Regions from separate parts of the Catenuloplanes sp. NPDC051500 genome, predicted to be linked through region 3. Evidence: predicted binding sites of a transcription regulator. Region 3 holds the regulator's gene; each other region holds the start of a gene.
What was found. Region 3 encodes HrcA, which represses chaperone genes, less so after heat shock. Its sites were predicted from a motif close to GGTTNGCACNCTCNNNNNGAGNGTGCNAACC; they were not measured.
Positions count from the first base shown of each region.

Region 1: the regulator HrcA is predicted to act here: its motif matches at 4,047-4,077, upstream of groL (chaperonin GroEL).
Region 2: the regulator HrcA is predicted to act here: its motif matches at 7,872-7,902, upstream of groES (co-chaperone GroES).

Region 1 covers NZ_JBITDX010000005.1:80,438-90,369, reverse strand. The annotation lists gene ACIA8K_RS12075 (IPT/TIG domain-containing protein) at 1-1,205, shown strand, start outside; gene ACIA8K_RS12070 (hypothetical protein) at 1,279-2,046, opposite strand; gene groL (chaperonin GroEL) at 2,235-3,857, opposite strand; gene ACIA8K_RS12060 (hypothetical protein) at 4,149-5,069, opposite strand; gene ACIA8K_RS12055 (cold-shock protein) at 5,285-5,488, opposite strand; gene ACIA8K_RS12050 (GNAT family N-acetyltransferase) at 5,774-6,307, shown strand; gene ACIA8K_RS12045 (hypothetical protein) at 6,383-6,859, shown strand; gene ACIA8K_RS12040 (hypothetical protein) at 6,817-7,608, opposite strand; gene ACIA8K_RS12035 (GNAT family N-acetyltransferase) at 8,843-9,932, opposite strand, start outside.
Region 2 covers NZ_JBITDX010000015.1:1,734-11,665, reverse strand. The annotation lists gene ACIA8K_RS26925 (molybdopterin-dependent oxidoreductase) at 1-1,473, opposite strand, end outside; gene ACIA8K_RS26920 (NUDIX hydrolase) at 1,644-2,378, shown strand; gene ACIA8K_RS26915 (5'-methylthioadenosine/S-adenosylhomocysteine nucleosidase) at 2,375-3,511, shown strand; gene ACIA8K_RS26910 (hypothetical protein) at 3,508-5,514, shown strand; gene groL (chaperonin GroEL) at 5,567-7,210, opposite strand; gene groES (co-chaperone GroES) at 7,351-7,665, opposite strand; gene ACIA8K_RS26895 (methyltransferase domain-containing protein) at 7,946-9,157, shown strand; gene ACIA8K_RS26890 (sugar ABC transporter substrate-binding protein) at 9,226-9,932, shown strand, end outside.
Region 3 covers NZ_JBITDX010000021.1:79,316-89,247, reverse strand. The annotation lists gene ACIA8K_RS32485 (hypothetical protein) at 1-502, opposite strand, end outside; gene ACIA8K_RS32480 (enoyl-CoA hydratase-related protein) at 569-1,345, opposite strand; gene hemW (radical SAM family heme chaperone HemW) at 1,363-2,580, shown strand; gene ACIA8K_RS32470 (DUF4870 domain-containing protein) at 2,605-3,312, opposite strand; gene hrcA (heat-inducible transcriptional repressor HrcA) at 3,507-4,529, shown strand; gene dnaJ (molecular chaperone DnaJ) at 4,574-5,716, shown strand; gene ACIA8K_RS32455 (16S rRNA (uracil(1498)-N(3))-methyltransferase) at 5,925-6,656, shown strand; gene ACIA8K_RS32450 (GNAT family N-acetyltransferase) at 6,692-7,264, shown strand; gene ACIA8K_RS32445 (NUDIX hydrolase) at 7,270-7,755, opposite strand; gene ACIA8K_RS32440 (beta-glucosidase) at 7,766-9,932, opposite strand, start outside.

The sequences.
Region 1 (9,932 bases), on a different contig from region 3:
CCTCGACCTACGGCACCCCGGACGGTGACCTGGTCGCGACCACGACCACCACCGACGACGTGGCCACGCTCTCGGTTCCGACCGGGGTGCTGGCGCCGAACGTCTACAACCTCTGCGTCTACGACGGCACCAACGTCGGAAGCCTCCTGGTCGGCACCAGCAGCGACACCTACACGCCGACGGTGCCGGCCGTTTCGCTGAGCCCCGACTCCGGGTCCACGGCGACGTCCACCACGATCACGGCCAGCTCCACGAGCAACTTCCTGCTGGGCGTGACCACGCCGGGCGCCACGCTGTCGAAGACCGCGTGCCCCGCGAAGTACACCACCACCGGCAGCAACTTCGCCGCGGTCAGCCCGGACCCGGTCCGGATCTCGAACACCAAGCTGGCCCTCACGGTGCCGACCACCGTGGTGCACGACACCAGCGCGAACACGACTCCGTACAACGTGTGTGTCTACACCGGCAAGACCGGTAGCAGCACGCTCGTCGGCACCTCGGTCTACCGGGTCGGCGCGGTGCTGACCGTCAGCACCATCTCGCCGGCCAGCGGCCCGGCGCAGGGTGGTAGCGAGATCACGGTCACCGGCGCGGGCTTCACGGCCGGTCTTACCGCGACAATCGGCGGCAGCCCGATCACCAACATCTCGGTGACCGACAGCACCACCTTCACCGGCCTCACCTCGCCGCACGCGGCGGGCACCAGCCTCGCGCTGGTCGTCAAGACCGGCGCCGGGTCGAAGACGAAGTCGGCGGCGTTCAGCTACACGTTCGGCATCACAGTCACGCCGAACACCGCGCCCTCGAACACGTCCGTGACGCTCGACGTCCTGGGCGCCGGCTTCGAGGACCTCGCGCCGTTCACCTCGGTGAACTCCAACAGCGCGAACTCGCACGTCTACCTGGTCCGCGGCGGCTCCGGCACCGCGACGGCCTACGACCCGACCACCAACGGCGGTGTGAAGACGAACCCGCAGATCCAGGAGTGCACGAACGTTCTGGTGATCAGCAACCTGGAGCTGCTCTGCACGCTGAACCTGGCGGACAGTCTCACCAACGCGGCCACGCCGGCCGCCACCGGTACGCCGGTGCCGGAGGGCACCTACACGGTGACGGTGGTGAACACCGGTGCGATCACACCTGTCGCCGGCATCACCAAGTCGCTGATCACCAGCGGCTCCACCTTCACGGTGTCGCCGTACTGATCGGCCTGAGGGTCTGACGATCCACAAAGCCGCCCGGGGCTTCACGCCCCGGGCGGCTTCTTCTTGTCCCCGCTCAGCCCAGCTCGTTCCAGCGGGCCTCCACCGCGGCCACGCTCTCCTTCCGCACCGGCTTCCCGTCCATGTCCACCGCGACGGTGTAGACGCTCCGGGTGGCGCTGATCCGCCAGCAGAGAAGCAGCGTGGGCCGTTCGCGGGCCGGCAGGTCGGGGCTGAGCCGGATCCTGTTCGTGCACTCGACGTCGCCGACCCGCTCGCGGTCCTCGGTGATCCAGGACAGTTCCCGGTAACCGGTGAGGTCGGCGCGGGCGGCGGCCACCTTCAGGCGCTTGCGCTTGTCGTCGGAGAACGTCTCGTCCACGTCGACGTCCGAGTCCTTGACCGTGCTGTTCTGCGGCACCGCGCGAAGCGTCCTGGCCGGCCGGGGCGGTCCGGCGGCCTGGGCGGAGGCCTTGGCACCGCCGGTGGGCTCCGCTGACGTCGCCGCCGGAGCCGCACCGGACGGCGACACCACAGCGGACGACACGGCAGCGGACGACGCCGCCGCGGACGACGCCGGGGCCACGGAGGACGAGGGGGCGGCGGAGGCAGGGGAGCTCGGCGGCGGCAGCGCGACCACGTCCGGGGCCGTCTCCGCGGTGGGCTTGTGCGTCTGTGAGGCGACGATGGCCACCCCTACCCCCAGGACCGCGAGCACGCCGACCGCACCGATCGCGATCTGCTGCTTCGGGCGGCGGGCGCGGCGGGCCGCCGCGGAGGCGTAGGCCCGGCCGGTGTCCTGCTCCAGGGCGTCGTCTGTCGGTTCCGTGTCGTCGGTGCGCATGGCGGTCCTCTACGGGTCGGCTCGTGATTCGGGCCGGCCCGCAGAGGTCGCGGAATCCGGCCCCGAGCACCCAGACTGTCACGCGAAACGGACATTTTCCGCAAGATAGACGTTTGTGGACGACGGGACACAGCCAAGCGGGCGGGCCGCTGTCGCGACCCGCCCGCTTCGGTGAAACAGGGTTGAACTTAGAAGTCCATGCCTCCGCCGTCGGGGGCGCCGGCCGGGGCCGGGTTCTTCTCCGGCTTGTCCGCCACCACGGCCTCCGTGGTGAGGAACAGGGCCGCGATCGAGGCCGCGTTCTGCAGCGCCGAGCGGGTGACCTTCGCCGGGTCGATGATGCCGGCCTTGAGCAGGTCGACGTACTCACCGGTGGCGGCATTGAGACCGAAGCCGGCCTCCAGGTTGCGCACCTTCTCCACCACGACGCCGCCCTCGAGGCCGGCGTTCACGGCGATCTGGCGCAGCGGGGCGTCGAGCGCGACCTTCACGATGTTCGCACCGGTGGCCTCGTCGCCGACGAGGTCCAGCTTGTCGAACGCGGTCTTGCCTGCCTGCACCAGGGCGACGCCACCGCCGGGCACGATGCCCTCCTCGACGGCCGCCTTCGCGTTGCGAACGGCGTCCTCGATGCGGTGCTTGCGCTCCTTGAGCTCGACCTCGGTGGCCGCGCCGACCTTGATGACCGCAACGCCGCCGGCCAGCTTGGCCAGGCGCTCCTGCAGCTTCTCACGGTCGTAGTCGGAGTCCGACTTCTCGATCTCGGCGCGGATCTGGGCGACCCGGCCGTTGATCTGGTCGGCGTCGCCGGCACCGTCGACGATTGTGGTCTCGTCCTTGGTGACCTGGACCTTGCGGGCGCGGCCGAGCTGGTCGAGCGTGACGCCCTCCAGCTTGAGGCCGAGCTCCTCGCTGATGCCCTGACCGCCGGTCAGGATCGCGATGTCGGTCAGCATGGCCTTGCGGCGGTCACCGAAGCCCGGCGCCTTGACGGCGACAGACTTGAAGGTGCCGCGCACCTTGTTGACGATCAGGGTGGCCAGGGCCTCGCCCTCCACGTCCTCGGCGATGATCAGCAGCGGCTTGCCCGACTGCATGACCTTCTCCAGGATCGGGAGAACGTCCTTGACCGACGAGATCTTGCTGTTCGCGATGAGGATGTACGGGTCGTCGAGGACGGCCTCCATACGCTCCGCGTCGGTCCAGAAGTAGGGCGAGATGTAGCCCTTGTCGAAGCGCATGCCCTCGGTGAGCTCGAGCTCGAGGCCGAAGGTGTTGCTCTCCTCGACGGTGATGACGCCTTCCTTGCCGACCTTGTCCATCGCCTCGGCGATGATCTCGCCGACGGTGCTGTCACCAGCGGAGATGGAGGCGGTGGAGGCGATCTGCTCCTTGGTCTCGACGTCCTTCGCCAGCTGGCTCAGGGCCTCGGAGACACTCGCCACGGCAGCCTCGATGCCCCGCTTGAGACCAAGCGGGTTGGCGCCGGCGGCGACGTTGCGGAGGCCCTCACGGACCAGCGCCTGGGCCAGGACGGTCGCGGTCGTCGTGCCGTCACCGGCAACGTCGTCCGTCTTCTTCGCGACCTCCTTGACCAGCTCAGCGCCGATCTTCTCGTAGGGGTCCTCGAGCTCGATCTCCTTGGCGATGCTCACACCATCGTTGGTGATGGTGGGGGCACCCCACTTCTTCTCGAGCACGACGTTGCGGCCCTTCGGGCCCAGCGTCACCTTTACGGCGTCGGCGAGGGTGTTCATGCCCCGCTCGAGTCCGCGGCGCGCCTCCTCGTCGAAAGCGATAATCTTGGCCATACGGCGTTGTCCTCCTGGACGCTCACGGCACCCGGACGATTCCCACCGGCATGCCGCCTGCTGACGCACCTTCGGACGACGTCGATGACGTCGTCCGTCGGCCGGGCCGGATAAGCCCGCGACGACCGGCCCCGCCCTTGTTGGCCACCCTCCGGCGACCCCCTCGGACGTGACCCCACCGTCCCGACCTGTTGGCACTCGCCATCAGCGAGTGCCAGAACCTTTTTTAGCACTCTACCCATGCGAGTGCAAGCACGGGTCATGCTCCGGCAAGCGTGGGGAGAACCTCGTTCAACCCAGTTCCGCCGCGAGTTGTGCAGTGCTCAGCGGCGCCGCCTGGGCCCGCTGCTCCGCGTAGATGAGCAGGGTGCCGATGATCTGGAACGCGGAGAGCGGCAGCAGGACCACAAGCTCGACCGGGACGATCGCCAGCGAGTAGACGACCAGGTAGACCGGGTCCGGTGCGCTCATCAGCGCGGCGAACGGGATCTGCACCACCACGCCGACCATGCTGCCGACGGCCTGCGCCACGCCCCAGATGATCACGGCACGGACGCCGATCACCAGCAGGTTGCGGTGTAGCGCCCGGAACGAGGCGCCGATGCCCTGCCGCTCGAAGAGCACGATCGGGGTGAGCATCATCAGCCCGAGGAGCACGTAGAGGCCGGGCAGGAAGCAGGCGAGCAGGCCGAGGAGGTAGAGCAGCCCGCCGAGGAGCGTCCAGCCCCAGAGCGCGAGGCTGCGCCGGACGCCGTACCCGAGCGCCTCGCCGAGCCGGACCCGCTGCCCGGTCGCCGCCTCCCGGACGATCGCCCAGGTGGCCGCGGCCCAGGTGACGGACTGGAACCAGGCGGCGACCACACCGATGACAAGCCCGGCGGCCACGGCGACGATTCCGATAGAGATCAGCCGGGCGGGGTCGGGCTCCGCGGACGGATCGGACGGGTCGAAGCCGAGCGTCCGGGTCACCACATCGGGATCGGCGATGACGACCGCGGCCACAATCCCGCCGATCACCAGGAGAAGCACCAGGGCGGGCAGGATCTGCGCGACAAAGATGATCGAAATGACGCTTCGCCAGCTACGTTTGAACGTCGCACTGATCCGCGAGACCCAGCCGGCGACTCCGCCGTCCGGCGGGGTGACGAGCGGGTCGTTGGGATCGAACTGAGGTTGGTAGTAATAAGGCTGCTCGATAGGCGGGTAACCCACCGGTGGCGCTCCTCGGAAAAAGCTGCCTGATGCAGCTAGCGGCTCATGGTTCGCATTAGCAAAGCCGTAATAAGACGTTGAAGTACATCAACATGTAGAGGTCACCACGACAGGGGTCCACACGTGAGTAGGGCGCCGCCTCACCGACGTGAGGAGCGACGCCCCGAATGGGAGATGGATGGGGGTCGGCCCGGCCCTGGACCGCCGCCGGTGAATCAGGCGATGACCCGCACCTTCTCCGCCTGCGGACCCTTCTGACCCTGCGCGATCTCGAACTCCACGCGCTGCCCGTCGTCCAACGCCTTGTAGCCGTCCATCTCGATCGCGGAGAAGTGGACGAAGACGTCCTGCCCCCCGTCAACCGCGATGAAACCGTAGCCCTTTTCGCTGTTGAACCACTTGACGGTGCCCTGTGCCACGGTGCACTTCCTCACTTCTATGGTGCTGGTTGCGCCAACCCCCCGGCTTAAGCAACTGCTCATCCGGGGCCGCCGATCCGGGCCCCTCTTGGTCCTCGAAACACTGCGGCCGAACCGCACGCTACACGAGCAACACCGAGCGTGCACTACCCTAAAACGGACACCATGGACCGTGGTCGGCTACTGATGGTGATCGCTGCCCAGCCCACACAGGAACGAACCCGGACGGGCCGTTCTCGTCGATACAGGTTGCCCGATCACCCGCTTCCGGGTAGGCAGAGCAACATGACCAGCACCATTGCCCCGGTACGCCACCCCACGCCCCACACCATCACGCGCGTGCGAGTCCCGGACGCCGCGCGAATGCGGGCACTCCGACTGGAAATGCTTGCCGATTCTCCGCTCGCATTCCTGGAAACGGTGGCAGAGGCCGCGGCACGACCGCACGAGGATTTCCGCGCGCAGATCGCGTACAACATCCGGTCCGGATCGACAGTGCAGTTCGCGGCAGTCGAGGATGGACGGTTCGTCGGTCACGCGGGGGGCGCCGTGTTCGCCGCGGACCGCCGGGTGACCCTGATCTTCGCGGTCTACGTGACACCCCGCCTACGGGGAACGGGCCTGGTGGGGGCGTTGGTCGAGGCGGTGGCGCAATGGTCGCGGGAGGAGCGCCGGCCGGACCTGATGCTTGAGGTGGTGAACGGCAACGACCGCGCGGTCCGCGCCTACGAAAGACTAGGTTTCCAGGACACCGGCGTACGAGTGCCGCACCCCACCATTGAGGGTCTCACCGAACTGCGAATGCGTCGTGCCGCATGAAGGAATAGGCACGAAAGAGGTAAAACTCCGCAGAGATACGTATCCATTACTGTAAGTAAGCGTCACACTTGTCTGATGCGGGCGAGACACCTGACGCGCACCGGCTTGACGGCGATCAACGGCACCACCGCGGTAGGGCTGGCGATCGCCGTGCTCGCCCGCGCACGCATCCGCCGCGGGCCGGGCGGCGTACTGATCGCGGGCGACTGCCGGCGTCCGGCGCTGGGCCGCACCTTCACGATCGGCAGCGTGATCCTGACCCGGCGCCCGCCGGAGTGGCTGCTGCACCCGGACCGGGCCGCACTGCTGGAACACGAGACACGGCACGTCGCGCAGTACGCCGGGCTCGGCCCGCTGTTCTTTCCCGCGTACTGGCTGGCCTGCGGCTGGTCATACGCGCTGACCAGGACCTACGGCTCACGCAACTTCTTCGAGCGGCGGGCCGGCCTCACCGCCGGCCGCTACCTGGAGGCGCCGCTGCGCCCCTGGGCCGCCCGGATGACCCGCGGTCAGCAGGCAGAGAGGCGCACCCCGGGCGGCACCGAGACGTAGGCGTGCGACACGTAGGTCCCCGGCGCCACCCGATCCCACAGATTCGTGGTCCGCACCGCGCCGGCCACCGTCTGCCCGCGCTTCTGACACTGGATCGGCAGCTCGGCCGCATTGCCCGCCAACCCGATCTCGGCCGCCGCACTTGTCGCGCCCGCGCGCAGCCGCACCGGGCCGTCGCCGGTGAGCACCGAGCCCCGCGTGACGCCGCCGGTCCACAGGAAGTCCACGCTGACCCAGGAGTTGCCGGTCAGCCGCAACCCGTCCCAGAACGTGCCGTCCGCCAGGTCGATGCCGGCCGGATTGAGCACATCACGGTCGAACTCATCCCGCCCGCCGTTGTACTCCGCCTCGTAGGCCGCCTGCGCCGCAGGCTTCCCACGCTGCAAACCCTGCCAGGTCTGACGCGGCGTGTTCCAGTAATCGTCGGTGGTGTTCCACGGCCCCACGTCCCAGACCGGCGCATACGCGCAGCGACCGTTGTCCGCGCAGACTCGTACCGTGCGATCCCCGGTCCCGGCCGTGGCCAGCCCGAGCCGCGACGGCAGCGCCACGAAGTGGTCCCGCTCCACGATGACGTGCCCGTTCGCGGTCACGCCGCCGACCAGCCCTTCCCGGGTGGCGAACACCCGGTAGGAGACAGGCTTCTTCTTCGCGAGCGCCACCTCGGACAGCGGCACGGCGTGCGCCGCGGAAGGGCAGAAGACCATCGACAGCACAAGAACCAGCACAGCGCCCAGACCGCCCCGCACGACGACACCCCCCGTTTCCGGCAATAGGGGGCTCATCGGCGACCCGGCACCCGACCTGAGGATCAAGACCGGAAATCCCCGACCTGCAACATCTTCCCGCTCCCGCGCGGGTCCGGCCCGCATGCTCCCGACTCTGTTGCCCATTCGCGTGCGGCGGTCTGGGGCCCGGCGATCGAAGGCTGGCATCGAGGCCGGGGGTGTGGCGGTTTGTTCCGGCTGGCCGGCGGTCTCGCGGCACGCGGGGGCAGCACGGCCATCGTCTAAGCGGCGGCCGGTCAGGGCGGCTGCGGTCAGGGCGGCCGGTCTGGGCGGCTGCGGCCTGGGCGGCTGCGGCCTGGGCGGCTGCGGCCTGGGCGGCTGCGGCCTGGGCGGTCGCAAGGGCCTGCACCGAGGGAGCGATGTGGCCGGGAAGGCCGGTTGATCTTGGCCTGGGTGGTTGCAAGGACCGGCACCGAAGCCAAGAGCTCGCCGAAGAGTAAGCCGATCTTGGCTCTCGCGTGCCGCCGCGCCAGGGCAACGGCAACTCGGACGCTCCACGCCGAGATGAGTTCGTTGCGCGGGATCTCGCGTCCATCTGGCGGGATGCAAGATCCTTGCGGCTCTGGTGGCCCTTATCGCGCTCAAATAAGGGCCACCAGAGCCGCAAGGATCTTGACGTAGGCCTTACTAACCCTTCGGCGTCAAGATGAACGCACAGGCAGGCACTCATATAACGAAATATCGGGCGCGTAGCGCTCGGACCTGGGCACTGACCGCGGGGCCTCCACCTGACGCGGGCCGCGAGTGCAGGCTGTGTCCTGACATATACGGATCCGGTGTCGGTTTGCGTTCATGCCCGACCCTGAGACCTGCCGAAGTGCCACGACTGACCCGCACGCCTGCGAAACCCGCGGCCTCGGTGCCGGCCCTTGTGCCCGCCCAAGCCGCAGCTGCCTTGTTCGCGGCTGCCTCGTTCGCGGCTGCCTCGTTCGCGGCTGCCTCGACCCACAGCCGCCTCGGACCGCCGCCGTCGAGACGACGGCCGTGCTGGTCGCCCTCCGCATCCGCAACGACCGACCGAAACCACTCACCACGCCCCAGCCCATTCGATCGTCGGTCCCCAGACGACCGGACGCGAATGGGCAACAGCGTCGCTCCCGCGGGCAAACCTCCGCGGCGGGCTCCGCTGGCGCTCCGCACGTCGCTCCGGAGCCGGTTTCGCCGTGGCCGGGGAAACCAAGGCGTGACCGATCGGTCAGAGGCGGGTCTGCCAGTCGACTGTGGTGCCGGAGGGGCGGAAGCCGAGGGACTCGTTGATCGCGTTCATGTGGGTGTTGGCGGCCGAGTTCCAGGTGTGCAGCCAGCGCAGCTCCGGGGCGGCGGCACGCAGCTGACGGTGATTGTGGAGCTTGACGGCGAGACCGAGCCGGCGGCCACGGTGCGCCGGGTCGACAAGCGTGATCTGCTGCCAGCCCCAGGAGCGCGGCTCGTCCAGCTGCTCGACCATGGTCCAGGCGACGAGATGGCCGGTGGCGTCGTCCCGCATGGCGGCGTGGAAGAGCGTGGAGTGCTTGTCGCGGTACGCCTGCTCGTAGTTGCGGATCACGGCGGGGTCGGGCTTCTCCCCCTCGTATTTGATATCGCCGGTCGGCGCGTCGGTAAGCAGCCGCCCGTTCAGATAGGCGATGTCCCGCACGTCCTCGTCCGGAACCTCGCCGGACCAGACCACCGGGGTATACCCGCCGGTATACGGCGCCACCAGGGCCGAGAGCCGGCCCACAGGCACCTCGTCCAGGTCCAGCAGCCGGCCGAACGCGGTCGAGGCCCGCCGGTAGCCGAGCGCGGCCGCGAACGCGGAGCCCGCCGCCGCATGGAGCGGGCCTTCCGTCGCGGCGCGAGAAAGGCCGGGCGCGGCGTGGGACAAATCCGGCGCGGCGTGGGACGGGTCCGACGCGGCCTGGGACGGGTCCGACGCGGCCTGGAACGGATCCGACGCGGCCTGGAACGGATCCGACGCGGCCTGGAACGGATCCGACGCGGCGTGGGACGGGTCCGACGCGGCCTGGAACGGATCCGACACGGCGTGGGACTGGCCCGGCGCGGCGTGGGACAGGCCGGGTGGCAGACCCTCCGAGGTGGAGGCCAGCACGGTTGTCCGGCCCTCTGTGCGGGCGAGCGAGATCAGGCGGTCGTGCAGCGCGCGCCCGGTGCCCCGGCGGCGGAACTCCGGAAGCACGATCAGCTCGATCATCGCGGTGTCTCTGTTCACCGCGTCCGGCAGGATGAGCACGCCGACGCCGGCGGGAACGCCGTCGACCCGGGCCAGGAAGCTGAGCCGCCGCTCG
Region 2 (9,932 bases), on a different contig from region 3:
CGTCACGCCTGTGTGCTGCGCCCACGCGACGCCGGCCACCGTGACCGGGCCGGGTGCGACATCCCTGTTCCGGCGCGGCGTGTCGATCCGGGACTGCGTCTTGATCGGTCCCCGCGCCGACCAGCCGCGCGGCACCCAGTAGGCGTCGAAGTCGGCGAAGCTTGTCAGCTCGATCTCGGTGATCCACTTGCAGGCGCTGACGTAGCCGTACAGCCCCGGCACCACCATCCGCACCGGGAAACCGTGCTCGATCGGCAGCGGCTCGCCGTTCATCCCCACCGCCAGCAGCGCGTCCCGGCCGTCGCGCAGGAGCCCGGTCGGCGTCCCACAGGTCCAGCCGTCGACCGAGCGGCTGACCACCTGGTCCGCGCCGTCCAGCGGCTGCGCCTCATCAAGCAGATCCTTCACGGGTACGCCGAGCCAGCGCGCGTTCCCGATCAGGTCCGCACCCACCTCGTTCGAGACGCAGGCGAGCGTGACGTACCGCTCGACCATCGGCCGCTGCAGCAACTCGGCCCAGGTGATGGTGATCGGCTTCGCCACCCGTCCGTGGATCCGCAGACTCCACGTCTCCGGGTCGACCTGCGGCACGCTCAGCGCGGTGTCGATCCGGTAGAAGTTCGTGTTGGAGGTCGTGTAGGCGGACAGACCCGGCGCGCCCGGCGGGTCGATACCGGTGGGCAGCGCGGGAGCCGGTGAGGCCGGTCGCGGCAGCGTCACGGCGGCCCGGACCGCTGACACACTCCGACGCGTCGACATCCAGCGCCCGGCGTAGCCGACCACGGCGGCCCCGGCCACGACCAGACCCGCGTTCTTGAGGAAGCGCCGCCGGGCGTCCGGGTCGGTCTCCACGCGCGGGCGGCGAGCCGTGGCCGCGCCGGTCGTGGCGGAGGCGGTCGGCGTGGAGTCAGTCGGCGTGGAGTCGGTCGGCGTGGAGTCATGCGGCGTGGAGTCGGTCGTCGCGGAACCGGTCCGTGGGGAGCGGGCCGGGGCGGAACCGGTCGGCGTGGGGCCGGGGACCAGGCGCAGCAGGAACCAGCCCGCCGCCAGTGCGGCCACCACCGCCACCAGCGACGGAAGCGCCCACGACGCGTCTGCCCCCTCGCGGGTCAGCGCGGCCGCCACCCCGATCACCCCGAACAGCGCCACCCCACCCACGGCATAGGCGAGCGACCGCACCGCAAGCGCCCCGATCCCGGCGGCCGCCAGCGCCAGCAGCACCACGGTCCCCACGATCAGCGCGGTCTTGTCGTGCACGCCGAACACCGCGATCGCCGCGTCCTTCACGCCGGCCGGCACGTGGTCGACAACCACCCCGCCGACCGCCACCACAGGCGCGGACCGCGGCCCGATCAACACGGCCGCCAACTCCGCCACACCAAGCCCGGCCGCGGCCGCCGCCACCCCGGCCAGCGCACCCCACCGTGCGGTCCCGGCAGCGCGCGTCACCGGCACTGGCACCTCAGTCGTCATCGCCACGCCCCCAAGTCTCCCTCGCGCCCCGGCGGCGGCCACGGCGCAAACCATTACGGCTCAAGAACGGAACGGCGCCCGTCCAGCCTTGTTGCGCTCAAAGTCGAGAGTTGGGCCCCATCCTGCGAAAACAACTTACTGTCAGAGTGACAATAAGCTAGCCTGCATCCATGACGACGGATGATTGGGAGCCACCGGCGGTCATGCTGACCGTCGACCTGGTGATCCTCACGCTGCGCGGGACCGGCCTGCAGATCTTGCTGATCGAGCGCGGCGTCGAGCCGTACCGTGGCGCACTCGCCCTGCCCGGCGGCTTCCTTCGATACCTCGGCGAGGACATCGAGGCCGCCGCCCGCCGCGAGCTGTCCGAGGAGGCCGGCCTCGACGACGAGGCACTCCACCTGGAGCAGCTCGGCGTCTACGGCGAACCCGGGCGCGACCCCCGCGGCCGGGTGGTCTCGGTGGCCTATCTGGCGATCGCCCCGCGCCTGCCCGATCCGATCGCCGGCACCGACGCCGCCGACGCCGGCTGGCGCGACGCAAACGCGGTGCTCACCGGCGATCTCCCGCTCGCGTTCGACCATCACCGCATCGTCACGGACGGCGTCGAGCGCGCCCGCACCAAGCTCGAGCACTCCGCGCTCGCCACCGCCTTCTGTGCCGACACCTTCACGATCTCCGAGCTGCAGGAGGTCTACGAGGCCGTCTGGGGCACCCGCCTCGACCCTCGGAACTTCTACCGCAAGGTCCAGCGCACCGACGGCTTCATCATCGCCGACGGCCCCACCCGCAAGACCGACACCGGCCGCCCCGCCCGCCTCTTCCGCGCGGGCCCCCGCAAGGTTCTCCACCCACCGATGGTCCGCACCCCCGACCCCGCCCTCACGAAGGGAAATGACGAATGAGCGCCACCCCGATCGTGATCCTCACCGCGTTGAACCTCGAGTACCAGGCGGTTCGCCATCACCTGACCGACATCGAGACGCAAGCACACGATGCAGGCACGCTGTTCGAGATCGGCCGGCTCCCCAGCGGCGGCCGGGCCGTGCTCTGTCTCGTCGGCAAGGGCAACCAGTCCGCCGCCGTACTCACCGAGCGGGCGATCTCCCTGTTCGCGCCGTCCGCCGTTCTGTTCGTCGGCGTGGCGGGCGGGCTCTATCCCAGCGTCAAACTCGGTGACGTGGTGGTGGCCACCCGGGTGTACGCCTACCACGGCGGTACCAGCGAGGACGACGGCATGAAGGCCCGCCCGCGCGCCTGGGACATCCCGCACGCGGCCGAGCAGGTCGCTCAACGCCTGGAGCGGACCGGCGAGTGGACGCGCAACCTCCCACGCGGCGCGGACGTGCCCACCGTGCGCTTCGCGCCGATCGCTGCCGGCGAGGTCGTGCAGGACTCGGCGACCTCGGCACACGCCCGCTGGGTCCGCGACCACTACAACGACGCGCTGGCGATCGAGATGGAGGGTGCCGGGGTCGTACACGCCGCGGCACTCAACAGCGCGCTGCCCGGCATCGTGGTGCGCGGCATCAGCGACCGGGCGGACGGTACCAAGCAGAACACGGACGGGCAGCGCTGGCAGCCACGCGCGGCGGCGAACGCTGCGGCGTTCGCGATCGCGCTCGCCGACGGCCTCGGCCTCGGCCTGACCGGAGGCAACAGCCGGAAACCACGCACCGACAGCCCGAGGAGCACGCCGATGCTGGGATCGAACCAGAACATCGCCAGGGGGAACGCGCACGTCGGCGTGCAGGCCGGCATCATCCACGGCGATGTCCACCAGTCGTTCGGCGCCAGCGGGCCGGACAGCCTGCCCGACCGGCTCGATGCGCTTCGCGTCCAGTTGCAGCGGGCACGGGCGGACGACCGGCTGGACGAGGAGACCTACAAGGCCGCGGAGGCGGAGCTCACCATCGCCGCCGAGAACCGTGGCACTGCGCTGGTCGCACTGAAGCGGTTGCGCGGCCTGGTCATCGATCTGGCCGACCTCGCCGCCGGCGTGGCAGCGGTCATAGCGCTCGTGCAGGCGCTGTCATGAGCTTCCTCGGCGCCAACAGCAACAGCGCTGACGGGCCCGTCGATGTGCAGGCCGGCGTGGTGCTGGGCGACATCGTGCACACGGAGAACAACACCTACAACGTTCCGCCAGGCGCATCGCCCGCGGAACGATTCGAGATCGGCTTGAGCTATCTCGCGGGTGGTGTGCCGTCGAAGGCCCAGGAGGTGATCGAGGAGGCGATGGCCGCCGGTCACCGCACCAGCCGAGTCCGGTTCTACTGGGTGCTCGCGATGCTGAGCGGCCGGACCCTGAGCCAGCTCACGGACGAGGATGAGACGCGGCTGCAACGCGCACTGGACTGGCCACGGCTGCACGCCGACGACGAGTGGGTCGAGGGACTCCGGGTCATCGAGCGTTTCCTTACCGCGATGGACACGCCGAAGGATGATCCGCAGACCGCCGTGAAGGCGTTCGACGAACTGCCGGACACCCAGCGCAAAGCGATCCTGCGTCACCTCGAACTGTTCCTCAAGGACAACATCCAGGACGCGATGTGGCAACGGGCGCTGGCCCAGGCGCGGGAGGATCAGACCGCAGGCGACCGCAGCAACCGCGTGTGGATCTATTTTCAGCCCCGTCCTCGGCGCCCTCGGGCAGCGACTCCAGTGCCCGAATCCACCACGGCTCAGGACTGGGCCATCGCATGGGCCGCTAGCGTCGCGTTCCTCGCCGCCACCGCTTGTCTCGGCTTGCTCGTGGTGCTGTCCGGCAGCGTCACGGCGATGCTCGCCGCGCTCATGGGCGCGGCGAGCATCGTTCTGATGGCCCGCGACGGCGTGGAGTGGCGCTTTCGCTCCGAACGGCTGCGGGCCAAGGATGTTGAGCATCAGGTATACATGCAGCCCACGCAGGCGACGCCGGAAAGCGGTTTTGCCGATGCCGTCGACCGGCTCTTCTGGCGTTACGTGCACCGGTACCGGCCCCGGGACGTCGACAAGGACGAGTGGATCACGCAGATGTCGGGTGTGCACCGCACCATCCGCGACCAGATCGTCACGTCGTTCCGGGACTCACCGGTGCGGGCGGAGGAGATCGCCTGGCTGATCCGTCATCGCATCTCCGACGCACGTGCCCGGTGGCACCACGGCACGTTGCTGGCTTATCGCGAGCAGCTCAGGATGCCGCTGGCCAAGCGTGCGCTGGTGATAGTGAGCGCGGCCGTCCTCGCCGGTAGCACCGTGTGGGTCGTTCCGGCCGCCTTCGGCCACGCTCCGATAGAGACCTCCGCCGTCGTCTTGATCATGCTGATCACCGCTCGGATCGCCGGCGGCGGCTGGCTGAAGATCAAGATCGAGCAGCGCCGGTACGCGGCAGACTTGGACGAGGCCGCGGCACGCCTTCGTACAGATGAAGAGGCTTTTGCCCGATGGGCCGCCAAACTCGCGCGACGGCCCACCGACCGGGAGATGGCGACGTGGCTGGACTGCGACCGCCGCATCCTTATGAACCGGGCGATGCAGCACTACAACCTGGCGCCGCGGCACGTCATCGCCAGCGCGTTCATCGCCGGCGCAGGCAAGCCCGCCCAGCGCGCGAGGCTCCGGAACGGCCCATGGCGGTACTCGCGCTACCGGATCCTGGTGTTCCTGCTAACCGAGGACGGGGTTCGGCAGATGGCCGCAGATCTTGACTTCATCACGGCCGACATCGAGAGCCGGAACCGCACGAACTACCGCTACGAAGCGGTCGCCTCGGTACATGTCACGGAGGCGAACCGCGCCCGGCCCACCTTCCGGCTAACACTGCTGAACGGCGAGCCCATCGACGTGGAGGTGACCGAGGCCGACCTGCTCTCGCCGGAGATCCGCCCCGACTCGCGCGTCGCGGACATGGTGTCGCTGGACTCGACCGGGCTGACGAACACCCTGCACGTCCTGGAGGGAATCGCCGCGGAGGGCAAGCAGTGGGTCCATCTCGACCGGCGGCGTCGCGGCAACCGGATCTCCGTATTGAAGAAGACGATCGACACCTTGATGCGGTGATACGAAAAAGCCCCGGAGCCGTGGAGACTCCGGGGCGTTTCGTAACGACGGGTCAGAAGCCCGGGCCGTGCTGGTGGCCGTGGCCGTGGCCGTGTCCACCGCCGGCGGCGGCGGGCTCGGCCTCGACCGGCTTCTCGACGACCAGGGTCTCGGTCGTGAGGAGGAGGCCGGCGATCGAGACGGCGTTGGCGACCGCGCTGCGGGTCACCTTGACCGGGTCGATGATGCCGGCCGCGGCCAGGTCGACGTACTCGTCGGTGGCCGCGTTCAGGCCGGTGCCCCACTCGGAGGCGCGGACCTTGTTGACCACCACGTAGCCGTCGTGGCCGGCGTTCTGCGCGATCCAGCGCAGCGGCTCGTCGAGCGCCTTGCGGAGGATCTTGATGCCGGTGGCCTCGTCGCCGGTGAAGCCGAGGTCGCCGTCGAGCACGGTGGCGATCTGGGCCAGCGCGGCGCCGCCGCCGGGGACGGTGCCCTCCTCGACCGCGGCCTTGGTGGCAGCGATCGCGTCCTCGATGCGGTGCTTGCGCTCCTTCATCTCGACCTCGGTCGCGCCGCCGGCCTTGATCACCGCGATGCCGCCGGACAGCTTCGCGAGGCGCTCGGCGAGCTTCTCGCGGTCCCAGTCGGAGTCGGTGGCCTCGATCTCCTTCTTGATCTGGGAGACCCGGTCGGCGACCTCGGCGGAGTTGCCGCCGCCGTCGACGATCGTGGTGTTCTCCTTGTCGACGACCACGCGGCGCGCGGTGCCGAGCTGGGAGATCGTGGTCTGGTCGAGCTTGTAGCCGAGCTCGGGGGCGATCAGCTCCGCACCTGTGGAGACCGCGATGTCCTGCAGCATGGCCTTACGGCGGTCGCCGAAGCCAGGCGCCTTCACCGCGGCGACCTTGAAGGTCTTCCGGAGCGCGTTGACGACGAGCGTCGCGAGCGCCTGGCCCTCGACGTCCTCCGCGATGATCAGCAGCGGCTTGCTGTCCTGCAGGACCTTCTCCAGGACCGGCAGGATCTCCTCGACGGTGGAGATCTTCGAGGTGGTGATGAGGATGTACGGGTCCTCGAGCACCACTTCCTGCGACTCGGCGTCGGTCACGAAGTTCGGCGAGACGAAGCCCTTGTCGAACTGCAGGCCCTCGGTGATGTCCAGCTCGGTGGCGAGCGTGGAGCCTTCCTCGATGGTGATGACACCGTCGCGGCCGACCCGGTCCATCGCCTCGGCGATCAGCTCGCCGATCGTGGCGTCCTGCGCGGACACGGTCGCGACGTGCGCGATCGCCTTGTGGTCCGCGACCTCGACGGCCTTCGCGATCAGCGCGTCGGAGACGGCCTTGACGCCCGCGTCCAGACCGCGCTTGATGCCGGCCGGGTTGGCGCCGGCCGTCAGGTTGCGGATGCCCTCGCGGACCAGCGCCTGAGCCAGCACTGTCGCGGTGGTGGTCCCGTCACCGGCGACGTCGTTGGTCTTGGTCGCCACCTCCTTGACGAGCTGCGCGCCGAGGTTCTCGTACGGGTTGGTGAGCTCGATCTCCTTGGCGATGGTGACGCCGTCGTTGGTGATCGTCGGAGCGCCGAACTTCTTGTCCAGCACGACGTTGCGTCCGCGCGGCCCGAGCGTGACCTTCACGGTGTCCGCGAGCGCGTTGACACCGTGTTCGAGCAGGTGGCGGGCGTCATCCGAGAAGCTCAGGATCTTCGCCATTGTTGTCCCTTCACGGACGTGGAAACTGCGGTCACGCCGACGGGCGCGAAGCCGCTGTGGAACCGTCTATAACCGCAGTCAGCCCCGGCGCCCGCGAACGGGACCCGGGGCTGGCCGCGAAAAAACCTGGTACTTCTAGATCACTTCTCGATGACGGCGAGCACGTCGCGCGCGGAGAGCACGAGGTACTCGGCGCCGGCGTACTTGACCTCGGTGCCGCCGTACTTCGAGTAGATGACGGTGTCACCGACGCTCACGTCAACCGGGATGCGGTTGCCACTGTCGTCGACGCGGCCGGGGCCGACGGCGACGACGGTCCCCTCCTGCGGCTTCTCCTTGGCGGTGTCGGGGATCACGATGCCGGACGCAGTGGTGGTCTCGGCCTCGTTGGCCTGGACGAGGATGCGGTCCTCGAGCGGCTTGATCGCAACCTTGGTCGCGGTAGTCACGGGCATACCCTCCTGGGGTACTTGTGTCGTTACCGGCCGCGCGCACGCGGGCGCGCACCGGCCGGAGTCAATCTGCCTCATGCCACCTTGCGGGCCGTCGTCGCGGGTGCCGGACCGCCAGGCGTTGCCTCCAGAAGAGGCGGGTTGCCCCCGGACCAGGTCCGGAAGCTGGCACCCGCCCATGGCGAGTGCTAACGGAAGGTTATTCCGGCGGCTAGCACTCCGTCAAGGAGAGTGCCAACACCCCGCGCGCCGCGGCCCCTTCCGGCGGCCGGAGGATGGGGGCGTGGAGCCGGACCTGTTGCGCACCCCCGAGGGAGAGGCCGCGCTGACCGCGGCCGCGGCGGCGGACGGCGGTGACCTGCTGGCCGCGGCCGCCGGGCTGCGCCGCGCCGGATTCCCACCGGACCTGGCCTCGGCCGCACTCACCCAGGTCGAGCTGCGCCGGAAGGCGGTCCTGAAGTTCGGCGCGGACGCGGAGGTCATGTTCTTCACCCGGGCCGGGCTGGAGCAGGCCACCCGCGCGACAGTGGCCGCGCGCCGGGCGGCACGGCTGCACGACGCGGGCGTGCGCGTGCTGGCCGACCTCGGCTGCGGGCTCGGCGCGGACGCGATCGCGGCGGCGAGGAAGGGCATCCGGGTGCACGCCGTGGAGGCCGACCCGCACACCGCCGCACTGACCAGGGCGAACGTGGCGGCACTGAAGCTCGACCATCTGATCACCGTGACCACCGGGGACGCCACCGAGGCGGACCTGAGCGACGTGGACGCGGTCTTCTGCGACCCGGCCCGGCGCGCCTCGAAGACCGGCAGGCGCGTCTTCGACCCGGCGTCGTTCTCGCCGCCGTGGGACTTCGTGGCCGGGCTGGCCACGCGGGTGCCGCGTACCGTGCTCAAGCTCGCGCCCGGAATCGACCACGCGCTGATCCCGGCCGGCGCGGAGGCGGAGTGGGTGAGCGTGGGCGGCGACGTGGTGGAGGCCGCGTTCTGGTGCGGGCCGCTGGCCGGAGTGCCGCGCCGGGCCACTGTGCTGCCGGGCACCCCCGGAACCACCGCGCTGCCGGGCACCACCGCACTGACCGGCGACGCGGACGTCCCCGCGCGGGTCGGCGGCGTCCGGCGGTACGTCTACGACCCGGACGGCGCGGTGGTGCGCGCGCACCTGGTGGCCGCGTTCGCGGACCGGGTCGGCGGTGTGCTCGCCGACCCCGAGATCGCCTACGTCTACGCCGACGCCCCGGCGCCTACCGGTTTCGGCAGGTGCCTGGAGGTGCTCGACACCATGCCGTTCTCGCTGAAGCGGCTGCGCGCGGAGATGCGCCGCCGTGCGGTGGGCCGGGTGGAGATCCTCAAGCGGGGCTCCGCGCTCGACGTCCAGCAACTCCGCAAGGATCTGCGGTTGAGCGGGCCGGAGGGCCTGTCGCTGGTGCTCACCCGGGTGGCCGGCGCGCCCGTGACATTGCTCTGCCGACCCGTACCCCCGGGGAACTTGTCCTGATCTGCCCCGATAGGGGTCTCGGGCCGGGCATAGTGGATGTGTTCCACCGCAGAGGAAAGGGCCCCCGTATGCGCCGCGGTCTCGCCACGCTCACCGCCGCCGTGCTCACGGCCGGTTCGCTCACGGCCTGCGGAGGTGACGACGCAGGCGATGCCCCCGTGCCGAAGATCGGCGTGATCCTGCCGGACAGCGCCACCTCCGACCGCTGGGAGACCGCGGACCGGAAGTTCCTGGAGAGCGCGTTCCAGAAGGCGGGCATCCAGTTCGACATCCAGAACGCGCAGGGCGACAAGTCCGCGTTCCAGGCCATCGCCGATCAGCAGATCACAAACGGCGCCACGGTTCTCATGATCGCCAACCTGGACTCCGGCACCGGCAAGGCCGTCCTGGACAAGGCGAAAGCGGAGGGCGTGGCCACGATCGACTACGACCGGCTGACGCTCGGCGGGAGCGCGGAGTACTACGTCAGCTTCGACAACACCCAGGTCGGCAAGCTGCAGGGCGACGGACTGGCGACCTGCCTGACCAAGCTGAAGGCGCAGAAGCCGATCGTCGCGGAGCTGCACGGCTCCCCCACCGACAACAACGCCACGCTGTTCAAAGAGGGCTACGAATCGGTGCTGAACCCGCTCTACGCGAACGGCACCTACGTCAAGGGCCCGGACCAGGCCGTGCCGGACTGGGACAGCGTGCAGGCGGGAACGCTCTTCGAGCAGATGCTCACCCAGAGCCCCAAGATCGGCGGCGTGCTCGCGGCGAACGACGGCATCGGCAA
Region 3 (9,932 bases):
CGGTCGCCTCGCCGAACAGCGCCCTGGCCAGCACCTCGGACTCCGGCGCCCACTTCTGGTACGCCTCCGGGAACGCGCTGCGCTGGACCAGTTGGGCCGCATCGGTGACCCGCATGTCCTCCCAGCCGGAGACCTTGCGGAGCGCCTCGTAGAACTTCCCGGACGCGTAGCGGGGGTCGCGGATCTCCTCGGGCGTGCCCCAGTTCATGCTTGGCCGCTGCTGGAAGAGGCCGATCGAGTCGCGGTCGCCGCCGGCCAGGTTCTCCAGCTTCGACTCCTGCAGCGCGGTGGCGAGCGCGACAGTGACCGCGTACTCCGGCATCTTCTGGCGGATGCCGACCGCGGCGATGGTTGCCGCGTTCGCCATCTGTTGCGCGCTCAGGTTGACCTGGCCGTCCGCGGTGACCACGCAGGCGCGGGACAGCACGAGCGGAACCTTGGGGAGTGTCTCGCCCCAGTCGTGCCGGGCGGCCAGCAGGCCGAGCGTCCCGGCAAGTGCCATCGTCGCGACCGCAGCAGTCACTCCCTGTATACGCAACCGTCACCCCCGTTGTGTAGGGGTCCCACTTTACTGGCGAGAAGTGGGAATCCAGTGCGGTGGTCGTTTCTCGCGGTGAGCCAGGATTCCCTCCCGGCCCTCGGCGGACCGGAAGTAGTGGTCGGAGGCGTCCGCCATCCGGGCCAACTCGTCCCGCACTGTCGCGTCCTGAAGCAGCGCACGGGCCCCGCCGAGCGCGGCCGGCGCGCCCTTGAGCATCGACTCGCAGTAGCCGGCGACGCTCTCGTCGAGCGCGGTCTCGTCGACCACGCGGGTGACCAGGCCGATCTCCGCCGCGCGGGCCGCGTCGAACACGTCACCGGTTAGGAACAGCTCGGCGGCCGCGCGCGCGGAGATCCGCCGGCGCACCGGCACCGAGATGACCGCCGGGACCACGCCCAGGCGGACCTCGCTGAACGCGAACGTCGCAGTCGACGCGCAGACCACGATGTCCGCGGCCGCGATCAGGCCGATGCCGCCGGCGCGTGCGGCGCCGCCGACCCGGGCCACGATCGGCTTCGGCGACTCCCAGAGCGAGGCGAGCAGGTCGGCCAGGGGCACCACCGGCAGTGTGCCGTCGCCGTCGAACGCGGCCGCGGTCTCCTTCAGGTCGGCGCCGGCGCAGAAGACCGGGCCGGTGTGGGAGAGCACGATCACCCGGACGGCGGGGTCTGCCACGGCCGAGGCGAACGCCTCGGACAACTCGCTGATCAACGACGTGGACAGGGCGTTGCGATTGCGCGGGCTGTCCAGCGTGAGGGTTGCCACCCCGTCGCCGGCCTCCACCCGCAGGAGCGCGGACGTCATGCGGGCACACTAGACGAGTGCCAGGCGAACTTCCCGACGGCGAGGCCGTACCACGTGACGGCGCGTTGCCCCCCTTTGCGCTCGAGGCGTCGGGGCGACGCGGTTTCGGCGTCTATCTGCACGTCCCGTTCTGTGCGAGCCGGTGCGGGTACTGCGACTTCAACACGTACACCGCAACGGAGCTGGGTGGGGGTGCGAGCCGGGACGAGTACGCGGAGACCGTGCTGGCCGAGCTGCGCCTCGCATCACGCGTTATGACGAAAAAACCGAAAAAAGTGGACACGGTGTTCGTGGGGGGAGGGACGCCGACGCTGCTGCCGGCCGACGACCTCGCGCGGATCCTGGCCGCGATCGACGACACCTGGGGACTCGCGCCGGACGCCGAGGTGACCACCGAGGCCAACCCGGAATCCGTCGATCCGGCGTACCTGAGGACGCTCCGCCGGGCCGGATTCACCCGGATCTCGCTCGGCATGCAGTCCACCGCGCCGGGCGTGCTGCGCATCCTCGAACGGCAGCACTCCGCCGGTCGCGCGCCGGCTGCCGCGATCGAGGCCCGGGAGGCCGGCTTCGAGCACGTCAACCTCGATCTGATCTACGGCACGCCGGGAGAGACCGCGGAGGACTTCGCCCGCTCGCTCGACGCGGTGATCGCGGCCGGGGTGGACCACGTCAGCGCCTACGCGCTGATCGTCGAGGACGGCACCCGGCTGGCCGCCCGTATGCGCCGCGGCGAGCTGCCCTACCCGGACGACGACGTGGCCGCGGACCGTTACCTGGCCGCCGACCGCGCGCTGACCGCCGCCGGATTCAGCTGGTACGAGGTCAGCAACTGGGCCACCACGCCCGAGGCCCGCTGCCGGCACAACCTGCTCTACTGGACCGGCGGCGACTGGTGGGGTCTGGGGCCGGGCGCGCACAGCCACGTCGGCGGCGTCCGCTGGTGGAACGTCAAACACCCCTCCGCGTACGCGAAGCGCCTGGCCGCCGGCGAGACACCCGCGCTGGCCCGGGAGCTGCTCACCGACGCCGACCGGCACATGGAGGACGTGATGCTCCGGGTCCGGCTCGCATCAGGGCTGCCGCTCGCGGCGCTTGACGAGGCTGGGCGCGCCGGAGCGAAGAGCGCGCTGGTCCGCGGCCTTCTCGACCAGGACGCCTACGGCGAGGGCCGGATCGTATTGACTCGAGACGGGCGGCTGCTTGCCGACGGGGTGATCCGCGAGTTGCTCTGACGGACCACCCCTGCGGCAGCGTGCTTACTTCACGATGCGGTACGTCACCGGGTAGGTGTACCACTCGCCGTCATTGACCTTGATCGTCGCCATGATGCCGAAGATCAGGACCACGATCCAGACGACGAACGGCAGGAACGACAGAATGCCGAGCGTGCAGACCGAGAGGACCACGGCGACAAGCATCGCGACGCCCCAGGTGATCTGGAAGTTCAGCGCCTCGACCGCGTGGGCGCGGACGGTCTGCGACTCGTTGCCCTTGACCAGCATGATGATCAACGGAGCGAGGAAGCCGATGAAGATGCCGCCGACGTGCGACAGGATCACCCAGGTCTTCTCGTCGTTGACGTAGTTGCCCTTGGCGCCGGGGTAGCCGGGCTGGCCGTACGGCTGCTGGTAGCCGCCACCGGGCGGGGGACCGTAGCCGCCGGCCGGCGGGTAGGCGTTCGGGTCGCCGCCGGGCGGGGGATAGGCGTTGGGGTTTCCACCGGGCGGCGGGTAGGCGCCCGCGCCACTGCTGGGCGGCGGGTAGGCGCCGGCGCCGCTGGACGGAGGGGGATAGGCGCCCGCGCCGCTTGTGGGCGGCGGATAGGCGCCGGCGCCGCTGGACGGGGGCGGGTAAGCGCCTGCGCCGCTGGACGGAGGCATGTTGTCGTACGACGGCGGGGTGCTGTACGACGGGTCGTTGGAGCCCGGGGTGCCCTCACCAGGCGGACGAGGCGGTTCGGTCATGCCCGTCACGGTAGAGGGGGCGATCAAAGGCCGCCACCGCCGTTCCGCCATAAAAGCATATATCAGAAATATCGCATATGTGGTGCAAAGTGATCATCGCTTCTGCCGGACGTGCGTCGTAGACTGGCACTCGCTACAGTCGAGTGCCAGCATCGGCGAGAGGAACCTCTGACCGGCGGGAAGGTAGGTTGGCGATGGCGTTGGATGATCGCAAGCTCGCCGTCCTGCGTGCGATAGTCGAGGACTACGTCGCCACGCAGGAGCCGGTCGGCAGCAAGGCACTTGTCGAGCGGCACAATCTCGGCGTCTCCCCGGCCACCGTGCGTAACGATATGGCGGTCCTGGAGGAGGAGGGTTACATCCGGCAACCGCACACAAGCGCCGGCCGCGTCCCCACCGACCGCGGCTACCGCCTCTTCGTCGACCGGCTCTCCCGGGTCAAACCGCTGAGTCCAGCCGAGCGGCGCGCGATCGAGCGGTTCCTGGTCGGCGCCGTCGATCTCGACGATGTGGTGCATCGCACTGTCCGGCTTCTTGCTCAACTCACCCGTCAGGTCGCGGTCGTGCAATATCCGAGCCTGGCCCGGTCCTCCGTGCGTCACCTGGAGCTGGTCTCCATCTCCAGCACCCGGCTGATGCTGGTCATGATCGCGGACACCGGCCGGGTGGAACAACGCCTGGTGGAGCTGCCTGAGCCGACCCCCGCCGACGAGGTGCTCGACCTGCGTACCCGGATAAACGAAAAGCTCTGCGGCAAGCGTCTGGTGGACACGCCGACGCTCGTCGAGGCGCTTCTCGACGAGATCCGGCCGGAACAGCGGACCACGATGGCAGTGCTCTCGTCCGTGTTGCTTGAGACACTTGTCGAGCGGCGCGAGGAGCGGGTTGTCCTGGCGGGCACCGCTAACCTGACCCGGGGTGGCATCCTGGACTTCCATGGTTCGCTCCGGCCCATCCTGGAGGCGCTTGAGGAGGATCTGATCCTGCTCAAGCTGTTCGGGGAGGTCGAGCCGGCCGCCACGCGGGTCATGATCGGTGATGAGACGAAGATCGACAATCTCCGGTCCGCGGCGGTGGTCAGCACCGGTTACGGACCGCACAGCACGATCGTGGGTGGGTTGGGCGTGCTCGGCCCGACCCGGATGGACTACCCCGGCAACATCGCGACGGTGCGAGCCGTGGCACGCTACGTGAGTGAACTGCTGGCACAGAATTAACGGCCGGCATTCCTGATCCAGACAGACATGGGGACACCAACGCAGTGGCCAGGGACTACTACGGGATCCTCGGCGTAAGCCGGGACGCGACCGACGACGACATCAAGCGGGCCTATCGCAAGCTGGCCCGCCAATACCACCCGGACGTGAATCCGGATCCCGAGGCGCACGAGAAGTTCAAGGACATCAACGCGGCGTACGAGGTTCTCTCGGACGACAAGAAGCGTCAGATGGTGGACCTCGGCGGCGATCCGCTGGCCCCGGGCGGCGGTGGCGGCGGTCCGGGCGGTCCCGGCGGCGCCGGCCCGTTCGTCGGGTTCCAGGACATCATGGACGCGTTCTTCGGCCAGGCCGCGGGTGCGACCCGTGGCCCCCGTCCGCGCACCCGCCCGGGCGCCGACGCGATCCTCCGCCTCGAGCTCGACCTGCAGGAGACCGCGTTCGGCGTCGAGGCGCCCATCACAGTCGACACCGCGGTCATCTGCACCACCTGCTCCGGAGCGGGCACCGCGGCCGGCACCCACCTCGCCACCTGCGAGACCTGCCAGGGCCGGGGCGAGGTGCAGTCCGTGCAGCGCACGTTCCTCGGCCAGGTCGTCTCCTCGCGCCCCTGCACGGTCTGCCAGGGCCACGGCACGGTCATCCCGAGCCCGTGCCCGACCTGCGCCGGTGAAGGCCGGGTGCGTACCCGCCGGTCACTCACCGTGAAGATCCCGGCCGGCGTCGAGGACGGCATGCGCATCCGCCTCGCCCAGCAGGGTGAGGTCGGCCCCGGTGGCGGCACCGCGGGCGACCTCTACGTCGAGATCCACGAACGACCCCACGACGTCTACTCACGTCGCGGCGACGACCTGCACTGCCGCGTCACAGTGCCGATGACCTCGGCCGCGATGGGCACCCGCCTGACCATCAAGACGCTCGACAGCGAAGAGGCGATCGACGTCCGCGCCGGCACCCAGCCGGGCGCGACGATGCGGATCCGCGGCAAGGGCGTCCCGAGACTCCGTGGCCAGGGCCGCGGCGATCTCTTCGTCCACCTCGACGTGCGCACCCCCACCAAGCTCACGTCCGAGCAGGAGCGGATGCTCCGCGACTTCGCGAAGACCCGCGGCGAGGACATCGCCGAACTGTCCAAGCAGGGCGGCTTCTTCTCCCGCATGCGCGACGCCTTCAACGGGCATAACTGATTGGTCGTCGCTTCGCTCCTCCGGGCTCGACGCCACGGCCGAAGAAAGTCGTTCTCAGGCAGACGAAGAGCGTGTCTGACGGAGAACGACTTTCTTCGGTCGTCCGCGCCTCACGACGTGGTCACGCAAGCGACGGGTCCGGAGAAACTGCAGACTAAGAGCGGAGCGGGTGGGCTTCGAGTGTTCACGATGGGCTAGTGGGTCTCTGATGTCGTTGCCGTTGTTTCTGGTCGAGTCGCTTCCCGCGGTTGATGAGTGGGTCCTGGATGGGGCTGAGGGGCACCATGCGGCGAATGTGCAGCGGCTTGGCGCGGGCGAGGAGCTGATCCTGGCGGACGGGCGAGGTGGGACGGCGATCGCCGTCGTCGTTGCACCGGGGAAGGGCAACCTCAAGATCAAGATTAGGTCGCGGGGGTACGAGGAGAGCGCCGACCCGCGTCTGGTCGTCGTGCAGGGGCTGCCCAAGGGAGACCGGGGCGAGCTGGCCGTGCAGGCGATGACCGAGGTCGGGGTGGACGAGATCATTCCCTGGTCGGCCTCACGCTCGGTCACGGTGTGGAAGGGTGAGCGGGCCGGCCGTGCCCGGGACAAGTGGGCGTCCACCGCCCGGGAGGCGGCCAAGCAGGCCCGCCGCGCCTGGCTGCCGGAGGTCGCACCCGGCGCGCTGAACACCGGGCGGGTGGCCGAGCGTCTGCGGGGTGGAGCCGCCGCGTTCGTGCTTCACGAGGAGGCGACGGAGCGGCTCAGCACGGTGCCGCTGCCGTCTGCGGGAGAGATCCTGCTTGTGGTGGGGCCCGAGGGTGGGATCGCACCGGCGGAGTTGGACGCGTTCGTCGAGGCCGGCGGGCGTACCGTGCGGCTCGGTGATCAGGTTTTGAGAACGTCGACCGCGGGAGTGGCGGCGCTGTCCGTCCTCTCCACCCGCCTCGGCCGCTGGTGACCGTGCACGGTCCCGGCCGTGATGAGGCGCCCGAGGTGACGCTGCGGCCGCTCGCCACGGAGGACCTGGACACGGTGGTGCGCTGGTTCGCCGAACCACACGTCACCCGCTGGTGGGAGGCGCCCACCGAGCCCCAGGCGGTCCGCGCTCGCTATGCCGGCCGGATCGCCGGCCGCGAGCCCACCGAGGTCTTCATGATCTCGGCGGGCGGCCGGGCGGCCGGCCTCATCCAGCGCTACCTGATCGACGACCACCCGGAGTGGGCCGAGGCCCTCGCCGCCACCGGTGCGCTCCCGTCCCCCGCCGCAGGCCTGGACTACCTGATCGGAGACCCGTCCCTGACCGGGCGCGGTCTTGCCTCCGCCGCGATCCGGAGCTGCGCCCAGCGCACCTTCGCCGACCATCCGACCCTCGCCGCGGTCTGCGCGGCCCCGTTCGTGGAGAACACGGCGTCCTGGCGCGCCTTGGAACGGGCCGGCTTCACCCGCGCCTGGTCCGGGCCGATCGCAGACGTGGACTCCCACCTCTACCTGTCCGCTCCCGAGCTGGGGCGAGCGGCCGAGGATCTCGCGTTGCTTGCGACTGAACTTCGCAAGACCCGCCGATAGCGGACCTACCGTCTCGGTGGCACGAGCGTGTCGATGATCGCAAACAGAGCGTAGGCGCCGTTGCGGGTGTCGTCGAACATCGTCAGGGACGGCAAGTCGCCGGCGGCGTACCAGTGGAAGGGGAGTTCTGGGTCTGTGGTCGGCGTGGCCGATCGGGTGACGGCCAGGTAGAGGTGGTCGACGTGGATGTGGGCGGACGGCAGGCGGGACTCGGCCGGGACCTGCTGCTCGGTGATCCACAGTGGGATCGGGACACGGACGGCGGCGGGGTAGTCCGGGACGATGCCTGAGAAGGGCAGCACCAGCGTCGCCTCCAGGCCGGCCTCCTCGCGCACCTCGCGTAGCGCGGCCTCGGCCGGGTTCTCGTCCGGTTCGACGTGGCCGCCGGGGAGCATCCAGCGGCCGAAGCGCGGGTGTTGGATCAGGCCGATCCGCCACCCGCCGTCGACGAGGCCGAAAAGGAACACGCTCGCGGTGGCATGTTTGATCATGAGGACATTGTCAGATGCTCAGTTCGGCGCTCAGCGGGCGGTCGTCGACGGAGCGGGCAGCCTCGATGCGGTAGGTGCCGGGGACGGCCTGCCAGCCGTCGTCCCAGATCTGGAATGCGCGTTCGGGCAGCGGGATGCGGACGGACACGGTCTCCCCGGGGGCGGCGGAGGCGGGGGCGAAACCGGCGAGCCAGCGTTCCGGGCGGTCGACGGTGGTGCCGACCACGGCGCCGGCGTAGATCTGGACGATCTCGCGGCCGGGGCGGGTGCCGGTGTTGCGAAGCGTGACCACGACGCTGCCGACGTGGTCCGGCTCGGGGTGGAGTTCCATCGACTCATACGACCAGGTGGTGTAGCCCAGGCCGTGCCCGAACGGGAAGAGCGGCGCCACAGTGCCGCGCTGCCACGCCCGGTAGCCGATGAACACGCCCTCGTCGTAGGACAGCACCCCGTCGACGGGCGTGGTGGAGAGCACCGGGCAGTCCTCGGCGCGGCGGGGCCAGGTGGTGGGCAGGCGGCCGCCGGGTTCGGCGTGCCCGAGCAGCACGTCGGCGAGCGCGGCGCCTGCCTCCTGCCCGGGGAACCAGGTGAGCAGGATGGCCGGTACCTCGTCGGCCCAGGGCATCAGCACCGGTGAGCCGGAGTTGACCACGACGATCGTGCGCGGGTTCGCGGCGGCGACGCGGAAGACCAGTTCGTCCTGGCGGCCGGGGAGCGCGAGCGAGGAGCGGTCGAAGCCCTCGGACTCGACCTCCTCGGTGGTGCCGACGACGACCACTGCCACGTCGGCGTCGCGGGCTGCGGCGACGGCCTGGTCGAGCAGTTCGTCGGGGGAGGGGCCGGGCGGCGCGTAGCCGATGCTGAAGCCGACGAAGCCCGCGGTCTCCGGCGTGACCTCGAGCGTCAGCGACAGGTCGACGGCGTCGCCCGCGGTCAGCTGGATCGGGAAGCGGCGCTCGACCGGTTCGCGGAAGACGGTGTCCGCGTCGTCCGCGAAGACCGGACCCTCGAAGATCACATCTCCGGCGACCCGCAGCACGAAGTGCCCGAAGCCGACGATGGACAGGTTGTGGAGCCCGGTCACGGCCGGGTCGAGCCGCCCGGACAGCTCCACGGTGGACAGCTCGTCCGGGGAGACGCCGGCCGGCAGGCTGCCCATCCAGCGGACGGTCGCGGTCGGCAGCGGGGACGAGTACAGCACGCGGAAGTCGCCGGCGCGCAGCGTGGCGGTGAGGCCGTCGAACGTGGCGGCCGGCAGTGACGGCCGGGGGTCGGCGCCGGGCGCGTAGACGATCGAGGCGCCGGGCAGCGCCGCGGCCAGGCCGTCCCGCGGCGAGATGACGTGTGGTGGGAAGACGAGCGCGCTGCCGCCGCCGAGCACGCGCGCGTCGACCGCGAGCGCGCCGAGCAGCGCGACCCGGTGGACCGCGCCGGCATCGAGCGGCAGCAGGTCGTGCTCGTTGCGGGCCAGCACGAACGAGCGGGCGGCGATCTCCCGCGCCACGTCGGAGCCGTCAAGCGAGGCGAGCGACGGGACGACAGGCGGGGCGCCGGCGAGGATGCCCACCCGGGCGGCGAGGCGCAGTACCCGGCGGACCTTGTCGTCCAGGACCTCCTCCGGTACGTCGCCGGCCCGCACCGCCTCGACAAGCGCCGGGCCCCACGGGTCGCCGTAGGCGGGCATCACCACGTCGAGGCCGCCGAGCGCGCTCGGCACGGTGCTGCGCGCCGCGGTCCAGTCCGAGACGATCACGCCGTCCCAGCCCCACTCCCGCTTGAGCACGTCGTTCTGAAGCGGGCCGTGCTCGGTCATGGTGTGGCCGTTGACCGTGTTGTAGGCGGCCATCGCGCCCCACGCGCCGGCGGCGGTGATCCGGGCGAACGGCGCCAGGTACAGCTCCCGCAGCGTGCGTTCGTCGACCCGGACGTCCACCCGCATGCGGTCGGTCTCGGAGTCGTTGCCGACGAAGTGCTTGACTGTGGTGCCGACGCCCTGATCCTGCACGCCTGTCACGTAGGCGGCGCCGATCTCGCCGGTGAGCAGCGGATCCTCCGAGTAGCACTCGAAGTGCCGGCCGCCGAGCGGTGACCTGTGCAGGTTGACGGTCGGCGCCAGCAGAACGTGCACGCCCTTGCGCCGGCACTCCTGGCCGAGCATCCTGCCGGCCGTGCGGGCC